Regions from separate parts of the Chryseobacterium mulctrae genome, predicted to be linked through region 2. Evidence: riboswitches for the same ligand, from Rfam matches in the RefSeq annotation. Region 2 holds a riboswitch; the other holds the start of a gene.
What was found. Region 2 has a riboswitch for thiamine pyrophosphate ahead of thiS (sulfur carrier protein ThiS). Riboswitches for the same ligand answer to the same signal wherever they lie in the genome.

Region 1 (4,929 bases), 1.2 Mb from region 2:
CCATTTTTGCCAATATCGAAGCTTCATCCATATTCGGTGTGATAATTTCTGCGATAGGAAATAATTGTTCAACGATAGTTTGAATGGTTTCTTCTTCAATCAAACGATGTCCGCTTGTGGCAACCATAACGGGATCAAATACAATGGGGATTTTTGGATATTTACTTAAAGTTTTTACAATAGTTTCAACTAATTGAGAAGTGTGAACCATCCCGATTTTAATGGCATCAGGAAAAATATCGTCGAGTACAGCTTCTATCTGCTCTGCTACAGCTTCCATCGGAATAGGATATATTTTTCTTACGCCCATTGTGTTTTGAACAGGAAGTGCAGTAAGTACCGATGTTGCATAACATCCCAAAGCTGAAAATGTTTTGATATCAGCCTGTATTCCTGCGCCGCCACTGCCGTCAAAACCTGCGATCGTAAGAACGGTAGGATAAGTATATTTTTTCATTTTACTATTTCATTTTTAATTTCGTATGCTGCTTTTTCAGGATTTTGGGCACTGCAAATCGCAGATACAACAGCTAATGCATCTGCTCCAGCTTTTATAATGGAGGTTGCGTTTGAAGAATTGATATTTCCGATGGCAACGAGCGGTTTGTCTGTAAGAGATCTTATTTTTAATAAACCTTCGAATCCCCATTCTGTCACTGTGTCTTTTTTGGTGTCGGTGCTAAATATGGGACTGATTCCCAGGTAATCTGACAATTCTGTGTTTACATTTTCAAGTTGGCTCAAATATTCAATAGAATATCCAATCATTTTATCTTTAAAGAACACTTCATTTCTGAGACTTGCCGGAGATTTATCATTATTCCCGACATGAATTCCTGCTGAATCAATTTTTTCAGCAAGCTCAAAATGATCATTAATAATAAGCGGAATATTGTATTTAACGGTAATCTCTTTTAATGCAAATGCTTTCCGAAGAAAATCTTCTGTTGAGGTATTTTTTTCACGCAATTGAATAATATCAACGCCTCCTAAAATCGATTTTTCTGCAACTTCAAGAAAATCTTTCCCTAAACAATCTTTCTCTGAAATCACCAAATACAGCTGATAAGGAAATGATGGTTTTAAGATCATTGTTTTACTATTTTTAAATGATTATAAAACTCATCTTCTGTAATATTGTATAGTTTATCAATGATATTGAGTTGTAAACTTCCCGGACCTGCACTTTGTTTAGATGAGATTTCTCCTGCGATGCCCAATAAACTCATTGCTGCAATAATAGCTTCTGTTTTGTTATCTATAACTCCGATAAAAGAACCAATTAATGCAGTTTCTGTACAACCTAATCCGGTAACTTTGGTCATCATCGGATGACCATTTTTTAAATGAATTTCTTGATTTTCACTAATAATGATATCAGTTTCTCCTGAAATACAGACTATTGATTTGTGGTTTTGAACCAATATTTTGGCAGCTTCTACAGCTTCGTTACTTTTTGCTGTACTGTCGACTCCTTTTGTAATGGTTTTACTGGCTTTTGAAAGAGCAATAATTTCAGAAGCATTTCCTCTGATAACGGTAGGATTTAAAGAAAGAATCTTGCTTAAAACAGAATCACGGTAAGATGTTGCTCCGGCTCCAACAGGATCTAATATCCAGGGTTTATTTAATTCATTGGCTTTTTTTGCAGCCAAAAGCATTGATTCTTCCCAATATTCATCGATTGTACCAATATTGACAACCAGTGAGTGCGAAATATTTACCATTTCTTCCACTTCAGATTTTGCATGAGCCATTATAGGTGATGCGCCAATTGCTAAAACCGCATTAGCAGTGCTGTTCATTACCACATAATTGGTGATACTGTGAACAAGGGGAGAAGTGTTACGTACTTGAAGGATATTTTTCCAAAGATTATTTTCCATTCTAATATTTTTATCAATAAAAGCTTTAGGATAAATCCGGAACAACAGTCATCATTTTAGAAGATGACGTATTGCTTTTCCCTACGTCGGTGTAAGCCGTATCAGGTTCAAAGGGACTCTCTCAATTCTTTTCAGAATACCCCTAAAGCGTACACAAAAGTATTGAAAAATATTTCTTTAACTGCAAAAGCGACAAAAGATTTTATGATGGTATTAAATTATCTAAAAGTTAGTAAAACAAGTATTAAATGAAAATTTTAGATTTTATAAACCTTGAATTTCTTTTTTTCAATAAAAACAAAACACCCTAAAACAAGATGCTTCAGAGTGCTTTTATTTATAATAATTGATAGAATATTAAGCTGTTAATTTTTCAATTTTAACAAGAACATCATCGATGTCAAATGGTTTAGAAATAAATTCATCGGCATCACAAGAATTGATTACATTTTCAGCTTTTGCATGAGCACTGATAATCATTACAGGAATTTTTGAGGTCGCCTCGTTTTCTTTTATTTGATTGCATAAATCGGTTCCTGAACCATCGGGTAATCTTACATCCAAAATAAAAACATCCGGAACAACCGATTGATCTCTATTGTTGAAGGCTTCAACGGTTGCAAATGAACGTACGTCATAATTTTCGAATGACAGGAGCAATTGTAATGCATCTCTGATGCCTGTCTCATCTTCTACGATAAAAATTGTTTTCATACCTCTTGCTTGGCAAAAACAAAGCCAATATTGAGATTGTGTGAAAATATTTCGAAACAAATTAGTATCAAATCTGCATGTATAAGCTTGAAAATCTTTTCTTTTTTGAAAAAATATAGCTTAAAAGTTGGCTTTAAATAAATTATTTGCCAGTATTTCTTTTTTAAGAGATTTGAGCAGGTAACAGCAGGATAGCAGAAATTTTCGATAAGTATACTTTTATAAAAATAAAAATATGAGAAATATCATGTCTTTCCAGATTTAACTTTTCTTACGTTTTAATTTACGAGAAAGTATAAAAGTAATAATTATTAATCACCAGTCACGAAATGAAGAAATCTATAATAACTCTTGGTATTTTACTAAGTACCACAAGTTTTATCTTCGCACAGGAAAAACAAACTACCAATAAGGCCACAGATAGTACAAAATCTAAAACAAAGGAGATAGAGGAAGTAGTCGTTATTGCTTATGGAACACAAAAAAAAGGAGAAGTTACCGGTTCTGTCGGAAAAGTGAATATCTCAAGTTTTAAAGATCGTCCTATTTCACGGGTTGATCAGGCATTAACCGGACAGATTGCGGGAGTTAAAACCCGTGCTACTTCAGGAAAACCGGGAGAACCATTGGAAATCAGAGTTCGTGGTTCGGCTTCGATATCGGCAAGTAATTCTCCTCTTTATGTAGTGGATGGAATGGTAGCGGATGATATGGCCAACATTTCTCCGGATGATGTGCAATCGATTGAAGTGTTAAAAGATGCCGCATCTACAGCAATGTACGGATCAAGAGGTTCTAACGGAATTGTGATTGTAACAACCAAAAAAGGAGTTTCTGGAAAGCCGTCATTCTCATTTTCTCAGTATTATGGGGTTCAGACTATTGAAAAAAAACTGGACATTATGAACAGTGCAGAATGGATTGATTATGCAACCGAATCTATTAATAAAAGATGGGTGGCTTTATCTCCAGGAAATTCAGCTTCTGATAGTTATGCAGTGAGAGCAAATTATTTTAATCTGGCAAATACTACCGATTATAATCTGGCAAATATTACTTATATGGTAGACCCAAGATGGGGAACCGATCAGGTTGCGAATATTGATTGGCAGGATGCTTTTTATCGTCCAGCCGCAATTCAGAATTATCAGTTATCGGTAAGAGGGGGAAGTCAGAATGTAAAATATGCGATTTCGGCTGCGTATTTTGATCAGGAAGGTATGGCGCTAAATACTGGTTTTAATAGATTCAATTTAAGTGCAGTTATTGATGTCAACATTTCTGATAAATGGAAAGCGGGAATTACTTTAAGACCAAGTTATTCTCAAAGTTATGGAGCTGCAGTAGACGGAAAAGACAATGAAGCGCATAAAATGCTATCTATGGTTCCTGTTGCAGAATTGTCAGCTGGTCTTTACACCAATTTCTGGAAAAACATAAGATACAGATGGGCGGGCTCTACAGTAAGCCCGATTGGAACTTTAGAAAATACAACTAATGATACCAATGAGTTCAGATTGTTGTCTACGATGTATATGTCTTACGATATTTTACCGGGTTTAAATTTTAAAATTTCGGGAGGTGCTACAAATAATTTTAATATCAATACGGGTTACATTCCAACTTTCAATTTGGTTACCAATATTCCGGGGCAGGTAAGTATTGCGAGCAGAAGAACGGTAAATTATAACCGATATTTAGGAGAGGCTTTATTAAACTATAAAAAGACTTTCGGAAGTCATAGTATCGCTGCTCTTGCCGGATATAGCGCAGAGAATTACAGAACGACTTCGCAATATAATCGTAACAAAGGTTTTGCGAATGATGATTTGAAAACATTTAATTTCACTCAGTCTGCATCGGTATTAAACTCAGAATATACAGCTTCGGAAAGGATGCTGCTCTCATTATTTGGCCGTGTAAATTATGACTACCAAAAAAAATATATGTTATTTGCAAGTATTCGTAGAGACGGCTCTTCCAGATTTGGATGGAATAATCTTTATGGAACTTTCGCAGCATTTGGTGGTGCATGGAAAATGGATGAAGAAGAATTTTTCAAAGATAAAACATGGTTAAGCAACTTAAAACTAAGATACAGTTGGGGAGAAAACGGAAACGATAACATTGGAGATTACCGAGCTTTTGGAACATTAGCTGGAGGAAATTATTCATTTGGTGGAGGCTTATCAAACGGTTTAATACCCAATACAATTCCCAATCCGAATTTAACCTGGGAAAAAACACAGTCTTCAGATTTTGGTTTTGAATTAGGTTTATTCAACAGAATTGATTTTACAGCAGATTATTACATCAAAAAAACCAATGA
Region 2 (4,929 bases):
ATGTCTTTCAAAACCACTCCACCAATGGCGAATATTTTTGGTATTTCTAATGATTTTGACTTTAATTCTTCAATAATCTTCTCATAACCTTCAAAACCAAGAATAGGACTTAGTTGTTCTTTAGTTGAAGTAAATCGAAGTGGTCCCAAACCGATGTAATCGCATGATTCATTCATTCTTTGCAAAACATCAGAAATGGAATTTGCCGTTCCACCGATAATTTTATTTTCTCCTAAAATCTGTCTTGCAATATCAATCGAAGTATCTTTTAAACCTAAATGAACACCGTCTGCATCGATATCTTTTGCAATCTGAACATGGTCATTAATGATACAAACTGATTGGTATTCTGAACACAGCAGTTTTGAATTTTCACAAAGCTTAATAAACTCATTTTCGGGAGCATTTTTCCAACGAATCTGAATCCATTTTATGCCGTTGTCTAAGGCCTTTTTTATATTTAGTTCCTGTTCGGATTTTGTAAAACCTTGAGAAATATATTGTAGTTTTTCCATTTTTAAATTTGAATACATCTTAATAAACTATATTCTGGCGGCATTTTCTGAAAACGTTTAAAGGTTCATCACTTTCCCATATTGCGCCTAACAAAGCCACTCCATCAACATTATTATCAAAAACGTGATGAATATTATTTTCGTTAATTCCTCCCAAAGCAATTAGTTTAACATTAGAATTGTCTCGTTTTTTAATATCATTTAAAATCGTTGAATTTTCCCCATATCCTTTTTTAGAAATACTTGGAAAAACCGGACTGATAAATGCATATTCCCACTCTTTATTCAATTGATTAAAAGTTTCAATATCATGAACAGACGTTGATTTTTTTTTATCTGTAAAAGATTGATACAAGCCATTTTTTCTGTCAATTTCTCTGAAATGAAATCTTGAGATGTTAAAGTTCTCAGCCAAATCGTAATGACTATGCAAAACCAATTGAGAGTAAAATTTTGAATCTATCTTTTGAATAAAATCCTTCATTTCATTTTGACCAATAAAAGGCTTTCTGATATGAAGCAAATCCAAACCTTCTCGAAATAGTTGATTGATGATCTCAGTTTCATTTTGAACAAGTTCTTCGGGAGAAATTACAATGATCATATATAAATTTCTTTTCCTTTTTCGATGAATTCCTGAGATTTATCAAACATTCCTTTTTCTGCAGATTCACGGATCTCCTGTGTGATCTTCATTGAACAGAATTTTGGTCCACACATTGAGCAGAAGTGCGCAATTTTTGCTCCGTCCGCAGGAAGTGTTTCATCATGATAAGATCTTGCCGTATCCGGATCAAGAGAAAGATTGAACTGATCTTCCCATCTGAATTCAAATCTTGCTTTACTCAACGCATTGTCTCTGTATTGCGAACCGGGATGACCTTTCGCCAGATCTGCAGCATGAGCAGCCAATTTATAGGTGATCACCCCAACTTTTACATCTTCTTTATTGGGGAGTCCCAAATGCTCTTTCGGAGTCACATAACACAACATCGCGCAACCGAACCAACCGATCATTGCTGCACCAATTCCTGAAGTGATGTGATCGTACCCCGGCGCAATATCCGTCGTTAAAGGACCTAATGTGTAAAACGGAGCTTCGTCACAAACTTCCAATTGCTTATCCATATTTTCTTTGATCATGTGCATCGGAACATGACCGGGACCTTCAATCATTACCTGAACATTGTGTTTCCAGGCAATTTTTGTTAGTTCACCTAAAGTTTCCAATTCAGCAAATTGCGCTTCATCATTGGCATCTGCAATTGAACCCGGGCGAAGACCGTCACCTAAAGAAAAGGCAACGTCATATTTTTTCATGATCTCGCAGATCTCCTCGAAATGAGTGTACAAAAAGTTTTCTTTATGATGAAACAAACACCATTTTGCCATGATAGAACCTCCTCTGGAAACAATTCCCGTCACCCGTTTTGCCGTTAAATGAATATATCTTAATAAAACTCCAGCGTGAATCGTGAAGTACGAAACTCCCTGTTCTGCCTGTTCAATCAAAGTATCTTTAAAAATTTCCCAAGTGAGATCTTCCGCAACACCTTTTACTTTTTCCAAAGCCTGATAAATTGGAACTGTGCCAATCGGAACCGGACTGTTTCTGATGATCCATTCTCTGGTTTCGTGGATGTTTTTTCCGGTTGACAGATCCATAATTGTATCTGCTCCCCATCTGCAAGCCCAAACTGCTTTTTCTACTTCTTCTTCAATACTCGATGAAACAGCACTATTTCCAATGTTCGCATTAATTTTAACCAAAAAATTTCGTCCGATGATCATCGGTTCGCTTTCCGGGTGATTGATATTGTTGGGAATAATTGCTCTTCCTGCTGCAATTTCGTCTCTTACAAACTCAGGAGTAATTTTGCTTTTCGGAGTTCTTGCCCCAAAATTATTTCCCTGATGTTGAAAAGCCATGTCTTTTGAAACAGAATCCAGTTGCTCGATTCTTTGATTTTCTCTGATGGCAATATATTCCATTTCGGGAGTGATAATGCCCTGTTTTGCGTAGTATAATTGAGTAACTTCCTGTCCTTCTTTTGCTACTTTCGGTTTGTGATTGTAAGAAAAACGCAACTCATCCAGTTTTGAATTGGCAAGACGTTTTTTCCCGTATTCTGAGGTAATTCCGTCTAAAACTTCGACATCATTTCTATGCAAAATCCATTGTTCACGAATTCTTGGAAGTCCTTTTTCGATATTAATTTCAGAATTTTCATCGGTGTAAGGTCCTGAAGTATCATACACTGTAACAGGTGGATTATGTTCTAATGTTCCGTTGGTAAGTTTTGTCGGACTTAGCTGTATTTCGCGCATCGCTACATTGATTGGATGAATTTTCCCTTCAACATAGATTTTTTTTGAGTTTGGAAACGGCGAACGTGTGATTTTATGAGCCATAAAAATATTTTTTTTAACCGCCTTGAGTAGCAGTGATAATTAAAATTGAATCTTGGTTGTTGAGAATGGTTTCCGCCCAGAATGCCTGCGGAATAATGCGATTGTTGAGCGCTACGGCAATCCCTTTTTTCTTTTCAGGTAATTCCATAGCGATAAGTGCTTCCAGCGTTTTGGGAAGTACATCAAAATTTCTTAGTGTGTGATTGATCGTGAGCTCCATTCCTAAATTTTTAAATACACTTTAGGAATGCCCATCATTGTACAATAGAATGTACAGCAAAGTCATCTCACTTTTTCCTACGCTAGTATGATCTAGAAATCAGGTTCAAAGGGTAAAGTCTCAGCCTGTTTTGTCAACAGACACCCCTAAAGTTGGGAGCGAAGTTAGACATTTTTTTAAAATGGGCAAAATTTTTTGAAGGAGAGGGAAGTTGGGGGAGGGAAGATGGAAGTTTTAAATGTTTGAAAATATTGTTTTTTTTATCTCGCTGATCTTGGAGATCACGCAGATGTCTTTTTATTTTATACTGGAAAGATTCGAGTTGAAATTCTTATAAGATGACAATCTTTATATTTGGTTTTCAAATATTTAAATAAATGACTTCCCATCTAGCCCCGATCGCAACGGCATCCTTTTGGGTTGCGGGGGAGCGAAGCGGAGCCGTAACCCAAAAGATATAGTGGAAAGCGGGAAAAAGCTCCTAAAAAGTAGAAAAGTAAATCTGAATTCTAGATTTGAAGAAAATAAAAATGGAAACCAGATTATCTCTAATTTCCATTTTATAACTTATTTCTAAATTAATATTATTCTTCGCAAGCTCTCCAAATCGCGTCATTCTGCGGAACAGGGGCAACGATTGTTACCTCCTCTTTTGTAACAGGATGTATAAACTGAAGTTTTCTGGCGTGAAGATTAATTCCTCCATCCGGATTTGAACGAGGCGCACCATATTTTAAATCACCTTTAATCGGAACTCCGGTTTTTGATAACTGTGCTCTGATTTGATGATGTCTTCCGGTTTCCAGATCAATTTCCAAAAGAAGATAATTATCCAGAGTTTTAATAATATTGTAGGTAAGAATTGCTTCTTTTGCCCCTTCGGTAACTTTCGTAAAAACGATCGCTTTATTATTTTTTTCGTTTTTCTGAAGATAATGAACCAATCTTTGGCTTTGCGGAATCATTTCTTTAGCTACAACCGCCCAATACGTTTTCTTAATTTCTCGGTTTTTAACCATTTGAGTCAATCTTGAAAGCGCTTTTGAGGTTTTAGCATAAATAACCAAACCAGAAGTTGGCCGATCGATACGATGTACCAAACCCAAAAAAACATTTCCGGGTTTATTATCTCTTTTTTTGATGAAATCTTTAATGGAATCGAGTAAAGGTTCGTCACCGGTTTTATCGCCCTGAACGAGTTGCCCTACTTTTTTATTGATAACTAAAAGGTGATTATCCTCAAAAACGATCTGTTCTTCCATACTACCTTAACGATTCTGTGATCTGCTCACAAAAGAAATAACCACTCCACCTAAAAGACCAATCGTTTTTATAACGTTAAGACTTGAATCCATTGGTAAAAATGCTCCGATGATACACAAACCTGCCGCAGCGTACATTGGGTACATAAACTTAGTATGCATCAACATTCTTCCCTGAACGATAAAACTGATTCCAATTAAAATATAAAATAATCTTGCTGAAAGAAGATAATTAATATTATCCGGGAAAATTCTAAACCAACCTGCAGCTAAACAAATGATTGCTAAAATTGATAAAATCCCCTGTGTTGCCTGTAAATTACTTTTCATTAATAGCTTTCATTTTGGTTAGGGAAATCAGCACTTTTCACGTCTTTCACGTATTGAGAAACTGCTCCCGTAATTTCTGTATATAAATCTAGGTATCTTCTTAAAAATTTTGGAGAGAAACCTTTGTTCATTCCCACCATATCATGATATACCAAAACCTGTCCGTCACAATGAGGCCCGGCTCCAATTC

Region 1: it holds a riboswitch for thiamine pyrophosphate, as region 2 does, so the genes downstream of both, thiM (hydroxyethylthiazole kinase) here and thiS (sulfur carrier protein ThiS) in region 2, are expected to answer to the same signal.

The regions. Positions count from the first base shown of each region.
Region 1 is NZ_VAJL01000001.1:3,753,252-3,758,180, forward strand. Features, by position in the region: gene thiD (bifunctional hydroxymethylpyrimidine kinase/phosphomethylpyrimidine kinase) at 1-457, opposite strand, end outside; gene thiE (thiamine phosphate synthase) at 454-1,092, opposite strand; gene thiM (hydroxyethylthiazole kinase) at 1,089-1,886, opposite strand; TPP riboswitch at 1,948-2,040, opposite strand; gene FDY99_RS17470 (response regulator) at 2,244-2,600, opposite strand; gene FDY99_RS17475 (SusC/RagA family TonB-linked outer membrane protein) at 2,930-4,929, shown strand, end outside.
Region 2 is NZ_VAJL01000001.1:2,559,289-2,564,217, reverse strand. Features, by position in the region: gene thiE (thiamine phosphate synthase) at 1-515, opposite strand, end outside; gene FDY99_RS11745 (thiamine phosphate synthase) at 535-1,119, opposite strand; gene thiC (phosphomethylpyrimidine synthase ThiC) at 1,116-2,927, opposite strand; gene thiS (sulfur carrier protein ThiS) at 2,941-3,147, opposite strand; TPP riboswitch at 3,205-3,305, opposite strand; gene FDY99_RS11730 (RluA family pseudouridine synthase) at 3,732-4,409, opposite strand; gene FDY99_RS11725 (hypothetical protein) at 4,416-4,739, opposite strand; gene panB (3-methyl-2-oxobutanoate hydroxymethyltransferase) at 4,739-4,929, opposite strand, start outside.